Regions from separate parts of the Paraburkholderia aspalathi genome, predicted to be linked through region 1. Evidence: riboswitches for the same ligand, from Rfam matches in the RefSeq annotation. Region 1 holds a riboswitch; the other holds the start of a gene.
What was found. Region 1 has a riboswitch for glycine ahead of gcvT (glycine cleavage system aminomethyltransferase GcvT). Riboswitches for the same ligand answer to the same signal wherever they lie in the genome.
Positions count from the first base shown of each region.

Region 1 (4,209 bases):
CGACTGTCGAATCGGACGCGCCGCGCCTGTCGGGTTTAAACGTAATGGTGCAACTTGCGGTGAATCAGGCGCCGACGGACTTTGCGTACGCGTCTGCGTCGATCAGGCGATCCTGCGATGCGTCCGCAGCCGGCTTGATCTTGAAGAGCCAGTTCTCGTACGGCGCGCTGTTGACGCCATCCGGCGTGTCGGCGACGGCCGGGTTCGCTTCGATGATTTCGCCCGAGACCGGCGCGTAGATATCGGAAGCGGCTTTCACCGACTCGATCACGGCGACGGTGTCGCCGGCGTTGACGGTCTTGCCCAGTTCCTGGACTTCGAAGAAGACGATGTCGCCGAGCGCTTCCTGCGCGTGGTCGGTGATGCCGACCGTCAGCGTGCCGTCTGCTTCGGTGCGGACCCACTCGTGCGATTCGGTGTATTTCAGATCGGCCGGGATGCTCATCGGATGCTCCTATGCGGTGTTATTCGGTATGAACTTAAAAAGATTGACGCACGCGCCGGCTGCTTAAACTGCGAGCACTTTGCCGTTGCGTACGAACGGCAGTTTTACCACGCTTGCGGGTACGTTTTTGTCACGAATCTGGACGTGAACGGTGTCGCCCGGCTGCACGCCTTTCGGCACGCGCGCGAAGGCGATCGATTCCTGCATCGTGGGTGAAAAAGTGCCGCTGGTGATTTCGCCTTCGCCCTGCGGCGTCACGACTTTCTGGTGAGCACGCAGCACGCCTGCCGCCTTGCCGTTTTCCTTCAGCAGGATCAGGCCGACGAACGAGGCCTGCGAGCCGTCGGCCTCAAGCTTGGCCTTGCCGACGAAGTCGCGCGGCGAGGTCAGGTCGACGGTCCAGGCGAGGCCGGCGTCCAGCGGCGAGACGTTGTCGTCCATATCCTGGCCGTACAGGTTCATGCCGGCTTCGAGACGCAGCGTGTCGCGCGCGCCGAGACCCGCGGGGCGCACGCCTTGACGCACTAATGCGTCCCAGAATTCGCAGACGGACGTAGCGGGCAGGACGATTTCGAAGCCGTCTTCGCCGGTGTAGCCGGTGCGGGCAATCATCAATTCGCCAAACGGCGTGTTGTCGACGATGGCGGCGTTAAACGGCTTAAGGAGTTCGGTGGAGGTGCGGCTGGACGGCGCGACTTGCCAGACCTTATCGCGGGCGTTCGGGCCCTGCACGGCGACGATCGCCAGATCGCGGCGCGGCGTGATGGTCAGGCCGTAGCTGCCTTCGGTGTTGAGCTTGGTGAACCAGGCGACGTCTTTCTCTGCGGTGCCGGCGTTGACGACCAGGCGGAAGTGCGTCTCGCTGAAGTAATAGACGATCAGATCGTCGATCACACCGCCATTCGGGTTCAGCAGACAGGAGTAGAGCGCGCGGCCCGGCGTTTGCAGCTTGGCGACGTTATTGGCCAGCGCGTGTTCGAAGAAGGCGCGCACGCGCTCGCCGGTGAAATCGACGACGCACATATGCGAGACGTCGAACATGCCGGCGTCGGTGCGCACGGCGCGGTGTTCGTCGATCTGCGAGCCGTAGTTGACGGGCATGTCCCAGCCGCCGAAATCGACCATGCGAGCGTTGAGCGCACGATGGGTGGCGTTGAGCGGGGTGTGTTTGAGTTCGGTCATGGGGCCTCAGGCGTCTCGCGAAACAAAAAAGGCCATGCGGCGCTACGCCTCGCGGCTGATGCCTGCGAGCGATTGCGTTGCATGACCCCTCTGTCCTCGATACCTGAGAGATTGCGCTGCCGTGCGATGGTGAAGCCGTGATCGCTACGGTGAAACGCGCGCCCCTTCGGTGGGCAGCTTGCCAGAATCTGCTCGATTAAACGATGCAGACGGCTACTGCCGCTCTCCAGAGTGCGAAAAACCGGTGCCTTGATGTTGCCTGGGCGCGGGTTCTTCGACGCAGTCGGTCCTTTTGCCTGAGAGTTTGCGGGTGTGCCCCTTCGGCGGCGCGGCCTGCGATTTTCTGCGGCCAGCACGCTCTCCCGACGCGTGCGGCGAATGTACGCGAGGGCCGGGGGCTTGTCAAATAAAGGCCCGCAAGGGGCATGGGGGTTGGCGCTGCGGCTTCGCGAAAGTCAAAAAAAGCGCGGGACGTGATGCCCGCGCTTCTTTGCTTTGGTGCCTGAACCGGCGCGATTATTCGCCGATGGCGTGTGCCGCGTTGTCCAGTTCCTGGTTCAGCACGCGTTGTTCGTCGCCGGACAGGCCGCCGCCGTGTTGCGCCGCCATGTCGTGAGCTTCCTGACGGATCACATCGAGGCGATGGTGCAACGCGCCGCCTTGCGGGGGCGGGTAGTAGCCTTGGTTGACGCGAGCGTCGATGCGGCGGCTCAGGTTGTCGATCCGGCCGTTGACCTGGTTGAAGCGCTGATCCGCAATTTGTTGCGGGTTAGGACGCGGCGCCGGCGCGGGTTGCTGAGGGGCCACCACGCAGGCGGCGAGGGAACTGAGCAATGCGCATGCTGCTAGTGCGCGGACGATACGGGGCATGGACACTCCGGGAAGTCGTTGTCGTTTTGTGGTGCTACTGGGGTAGCAACGGATTGCCGAGGATTCACGCTGACCGCGGAGACGGGGTTATTTGTAACGTTATGTTCCTTTCGGGTTTGTCAGGCTTTTTGCCATTGGCGGCGGCATGGTTCGCGTGTTGCCGCCAATGGCGCAGAAAGCGGCCCGTAGCGCAGGAAAACGTCAGCGAATGCGTTCAAACGGCAGCCGGACGCCTTCTTCTGAGCTCCGGGCTGCAAGCTCGATGATCGTCATGACGTCGACTGCGTCCTGAGCGCTGACGGGAAATTTCGCGCCGTTCTGAATGGCATCCGCCAAGGCAATATAAAAGCCGACGTAGTCGCCGTTGCGTGTGGGCACCTCCCGCTCGACTTCCTGACCCTCTTCAAGCACACGCAACACACCGGGCGCATTGCCGGCGCCGAACCCGTCATCGCCCGGCCGCAAGCCGGCTTTCAACTGATCTTCCTGCGTATCGAGCCCGTATTTGACGTAGCTCCCTTGCGTGCCGTGAATCGTAAACCTCGGTGCGACGTACGCAGTCAACGCGCTGGCATGCAACACCACCTCGAATTCACCGTATCCCAGCTGAATATGGACGTAGTCCGGTGCACTGGCTTGATCGCGATGCGTCCGAACCGTCGCGGACACGGTCTGCGGTGCGCCGAACAACGCCAGCGCCTGGTCGATCAGGTGCGGTCCAAGATCGAATAGCAGGCCGCCGCCGCGCGAAGCTTCCTCGCGCCAACGCTGCCGAACTTCCGGCCGGAAACGGTCGAAATGCGATTCGTATTGCGTGATGCGCCCCAATTCTCTGCTGGCAAGCAGATCCCGCACGGTCAGAAAATCACCGTCCCAGCGGCGGTTATGAAAGGGGACGAACCGCTTGCTGCGAGCCAGTGCAATGTTGGCAAGCGTGTGGGCGTCGGCGGCGGTGAGCGTGACCGGTTTGTCGACCACCACGTGTTTGCCTGCTTCCAGCGCGCGGCGCGCCAGGTCGAAGTGCGTGTCGTTGGGCGTCGCGATGACGACGCAGTCGATTTCTTCGAGCGCCAGCAGGGCGTCGAGATCGGCCACCACCTTTGCGTGCGGGTAATCGGCCAGCGCGTGCTCGGGCTGGCTCGTCGCGATGGCTGCGATGCTGGCCCGCCCGCAGTGCTCGATCACCGGCGCATGAAAGGTCGCGCCAGCAAAACCGTAACCCATCAATCCAATCTTCAGCGATGCGGACATGCGTGTCTTCCTGCAAAAACGGCGCGCCGCTTTGCCACCGCGGCGGCGGCGCGCAACAGCGTAATTGTGGCATGTCCCGAAGGCGGGCTGTCAGCATCGTCGCAGGCGTTTGTCGGCGGCGTCCGGATGGCAGCTGTGGCCGTGTTCCGGGCAGCCCGGTTGAGCCTCCGTTTTTGTCGTCTGGCGAGCTGCCATTGCGGCCCCCTTTCCTTGCCGTCCGACAGCGCGTCTGTCACGGCATCGGCTTCGGGCATCCGTGTTAACATCGCTCCTCTCGCGCGGAGCGCAGCGAGCCGGAATGCCCCTCACACCGAGTCGAGCGTCCCAGCCGCTAGCCCCGCGCAGCATGCCCCCGGGCCTTCGGTCTCGCGATTCCGCACCCAAGCGCCCTCAACCGCATTACCCATCCACTGACGATGTCCGCAGGCCTGAACCCCGCTCAAAATGAAGCGGTCCGTTAT
Region 1 is NZ_CAJNBA010000006.1:95,859-100,067, reverse strand. It holds gene gcvH (glycine cleavage system protein GcvH) at 65-445, opposite strand; gene gcvT (glycine cleavage system aminomethyltransferase GcvT) at 509-1,627, opposite strand; glycine riboswitch at 1,708-1,867, opposite strand; glycine riboswitch at 1,902-2,002, opposite strand; gene KHO30_RS29670 (hypothetical protein) at 2,144-2,497, opposite strand; gene KHO30_RS29665 (oxidoreductase) at 2,699-3,748, opposite strand; gene KHO30_RS29660 (UvrD-helicase domain-containing protein) at 4,165-4,209, shown strand, end outside.

Region 2 (4,209 bases), on a different contig from region 1:
AACAGGGCAGTACCTGACAGTTGACCCGCTTGGACTCGCTGGTGGCCTGCGTACCCATGCTTATGTGACGGTCCCGGACATGTTGATTGATCCGTTCGGGTTAGCAAGCTGTCCGGTTCGAGAAGTCAACGGAGCGAAAATACACGGCACCGGACAGAAAGACGGAACGCCAGGTCACGATCAATTTTCCGAGGTCATAGCAAACAAACTTGCAATGAGCGGAAAATTCACTGATATCTATTTGAATCGCTCGTACAATTACGCGAACAGTGGGGATGTGTCGCTCAGACGCCCCGATATCATGGCGGTCGATGTCAACGGCCAGACGCATGCAATAGAGCTCGCGTCGAGGACTGATATGGGGGCCAAGCTTCCAACGTTGACTGCTCGAAATAGGGCCGCCATGGGCAATCTGCCGGCATCAAATCGCGGCGAAATTATCGTTCTCGATCATCCGTACAACGCGTCCGACATCAAGAGCGTTTTGGATGACCTTATTTCCGGAATTTAGTGGGCGGATCATGTGCACAGGAATGGCGCTATATGGGACAGATCGAATAAGTCCGCTTGAAGCATACAAGGCCGGCCATGAGTTCTTTTCAGCAATGTCGGTCGACATAACGACTGCGGGATATACACGTTACATTGAAGTCGCTGGCGAGAGGGACGTCGAACTTGTTGAGGTTCCTTTCGACGAGCTCAAGAGCCTGATTGAATCTGGAGTCGCAACCGATTTCCGGATATACAACAACGCAGGTGGCCAGATACCTTGGCGCGCTTCGTTCGGCTACAACACGCCTTCCTTTGGCGGTTTTTTTGGTATTGATGCACAGCTCGATGTTCAACTTGCGGATAGTGCCGACAAGTTTATCGACTACATCAAGCGAATAGCCACGAGTCTGAATGTCTCTTATGGAATAGCATATGAAGCGCCGAAGATGACCTCCGCGTTTTACTATGCAGCCGGGAGCAATCTCGCGAAACTGAAGCCATTTGAGAATCCGTCGGCCTTCGGCAAGGAAGTGCCAGGCGGATCTTATGGAGCGGCTCGCTATCAAGAAAGCATGCTAAGGATGGTGTATCCGATCAATGTTATAAGTGATCGTCACCTTAACATCGTGGTTGGTGGCATTCAGCTTAAAGAATGGATTGTCGCGGAAGACAATCGTGGATCCCTGCAGCCCATAGGGAATGACCTTTGGCTCTGGTTGGTGCCAGAAGCCGCCCTGGATTCAATCAATCAGCTATGCGGGGAAGCGGGAATCCTGATTTCATGGAAGCCGCAAGCAGTCCCGCGCCCAGGTCGAAAACTGCCTTGAAGGCACTGGAAACAGTGGAGAGTGCTGCCGGTGTCCTTGCGGGCACCGGGCCTGTCGCAAAAACGCCTACTAAATCACCCCCGCCAAAACCTGCGCCGTAGCCGCCGACAACGTCCACCCCAAATGCCCGTGCCCGGTGTTATAAAAAACACCTCGCCGTTTCCCACGCCCGACCTTCGGCAACATGCTCGGCAACATCGGCCTCAACCCCGCCCACGGAATCACCTTCGAGGTCGACACCTCAGGAAAATACCGTCGAGTCCAGTCGACCAGAGGCGCAATCCGATCCGACCGGATATCCCGATTGAACCCGTTGATCTCCGCCGTCCCCGCAACCCTAAACCGATCCACGCCAAGCCGGCTCGTCACGATCTTCGCGCTGTCGTCGAGCAAACTGACCCACGGCGCGTTCTGCTGACTCACTTCATCGTCGAGACATACGGTGATCGAATAACCCTTAACCGGATAGACGTTCACGTGATCGCCAAGCATCGCCGCGAAGTCGCGGCTCTTCACACCGGCGCACACCACGATCCGCTCGAAAGCAAACCGTTGCGACTCACCTTCCAGATTGACCATCAACGAAAACCGACCCTCAGCCGGCTGCTCGATCGCCGTAATTTCCGCGTCGTAGTGAAACTCGACACCATGCCGCACGCAAGCTTCAGCCAACCCGCGTGTGAACTTGTGAATATCGCCAGTGGAATCGGAAGGCGTAAAAAATCCACCAAAAAAATCACCATGCAGCATGGGCTCGATTGCGTGCAACTCGCTCGACGTCACCGGATTCCGCTCCAGCCCGCCTTCGCGCAGCAATTCATTCACCTTGCTGGCCGCATCGAATTCCTTGCGCGTCTTGTAGATGTGCAAGATGCCGCGCCGCTCCAGATCGAAGTCGATCCCTTCGCGCTCGGCTATCGAAAACAGATGCTCGCGCGCCGCAATTGCGAGCCGCACCGTTTCGACGGTGTTCGTCCGGTAATGAGGAATCTGCCTTAGAAACTCGCCCATCCACGAATACTTGTGCCACGTGGGCATCGGATTGAGCAGCAGCGGGGCGTCGCGCGTGAGCATCCAGCGCAAGCCCTTGAGCACCGTGGCCGCGCTGTTCCAGACTTCGGCATTGCTGGCGGACAACTGGCCGCCGTTGGCGAACGAGGTCTCCATCGCTGCGTAGCGATGACGCTCGAACACGGTGACGTGGTGGCCGCGCTGCGCAAGGGCGTGCGCAGTCGTAACGCCGGTAATGCCGGCGCCGATAATGGCGATTCGTGACATGACATGGTCCAGAGTAGTTGAGCATCACCGGTGTCGATTTCGTGTCGAAACCGGCGTCGATGCCCCATCTGTCCATGTACCTGAGAGTTTCTTCCTGTGAGCATACGCATCGCGATGCATGCGGTATGCAGGGAATCCCCTTCGGTGGGCGCGCATGGCGCCGCTCTCCAGATGTTCCAGCTGCGCGGTCCTTTTGCCTGAGAGTTTCCGGGGCGGTTGCTCCGTCGGCGTCGTCACAATCCTCTGACGATCTCTCCCGCGCTGCATTGCAGAACGGCTAGACGATACCGGGCAATAAATTTCACCGCAAGTGTTTCTTTCGATGCAATTCGCCATCGGCACAGTACCAGTGGCATCGGCTATATTTAGCGGCACTACCCGACTTCAATTCCCACAGGAGAACGCCGTGCCCGCTGCCACAACGTTGCTCGCCTTTGCTCTGGTCTCGCTCGGCATGGTGCTCACGCCCGGCCCGAACATGATCTATCTGATCTCCAGATCGCTCTGTCAGGGGCGGCGCGCAGGGCTTGTGTCGCTCGGCGGCGTCGCGCTCGGCTTTGTGTTCTACATGTTTTGCGCGGCGTTCGGTATCACCGCACTGCTGTTGACGGTGCCCTACGCGTACGACGCGCTGCGTTTCGGCGGCGCGCTCTACCTGCTGTATCTGGCGTGGCAGGCAGTCAAGCCGGGCGGCCGCTCGCCGTTCCAGGTGCGCGACCTGCCGCACGACAGCCGCCGCAAACTCTTCACCATGGGGCTCGTCACGAACCTCGCGAATCCGAAGATCGCGGTGATGTATCTGTCGCTGCTGCCGCAATTTATTTCACCGGAGCACGGCAGCGTGCTCACGCAGTCGATCGCTCTGGGTTGCGTGCAAATCGTCGTCTCCGTCACGATCAACGCGTTGATTGCGATCATGGCAGGTTCAATCGCCGGGTTTCTCGCTGGGCGGCCGGTATGGCTGCTGGTGCAACGCTGGCTGATGGGCACCGTGCTGGCCGGTCTGGCTGTACGGATCGCGCTCGATTCGCGCCGTTAAGTCACGCGACGCAGACACGCCTGCGTCACGCTCACAGCATCTTGTACATGATGGTGGTCGAATCAAGCCGCTCCTCCAGTGTGTCGCGGCAAAACTGCGGGATCACGCCGGCCGTCTGATAACCCAGCGCGGCATAGAGCGGCTCGGCCTTGTCGCCGGTGCGCGTATCGAGCGTCAGCAGGCTGCGCTGCAACTGGTGCGCACGGTGTTCCAGTTCCGCCATCAACGCTTTGGCGATACCCTGGCGTCGGAACGACGGATGGACCAGGAGCTTGCGCACCTCGGCGCGATGACGCTGGTTCGGCATCGTGTCGTAATCGAGTTGCACGGTGCCGGCGATCGCCTCGCCATGGCGAGCAACAAAAAGCACCAGTGCGCTCGCGCGCAGAGACGGCAGCACCTTGCCGCTCCAGAACGCTTCACTCTCCTCGACGCTATACGGCAATACAAAGCCAACGCTCGCACCGTCATGGACGCAGGCACGCAGCAGCGCGCCGAGTTCGGGCAGATGGTGAACGAGGTCGTCGGCGGAAAAGGTCGTGATGCTGGTCGCGTTCATGGTGGCTTGAACTC
Region 2 is NZ_CAJNBA010000001.1:2,478,399-2,482,607, forward strand. It holds gene KHO30_RS10955 (DUF6531 domain-containing protein) at 1-511, shown strand, start outside; gene KHO30_RS10960 (hypothetical protein) at 489-1,319, shown strand; gene KHO30_RS10965 (D-amino acid dehydrogenase) at 1,389-2,597, opposite strand; glycine riboswitch at 2,773-2,866, opposite strand; gene KHO30_RS10970 (LysE family translocator) at 3,004-3,636, shown strand; gene KHO30_RS10975 (GNAT family N-acetyltransferase) at 3,668-4,195, opposite strand; gene KHO30_RS10980 (helix-turn-helix domain-containing protein) at 4,208-4,209, opposite strand, start outside.
Region 2: it holds a riboswitch for glycine, as region 1 does, so the genes downstream of both, KHO30_RS10965 (D-amino acid dehydrogenase) here and gcvT (glycine cleavage system aminomethyltransferase GcvT) in region 1, are expected to answer to the same signal.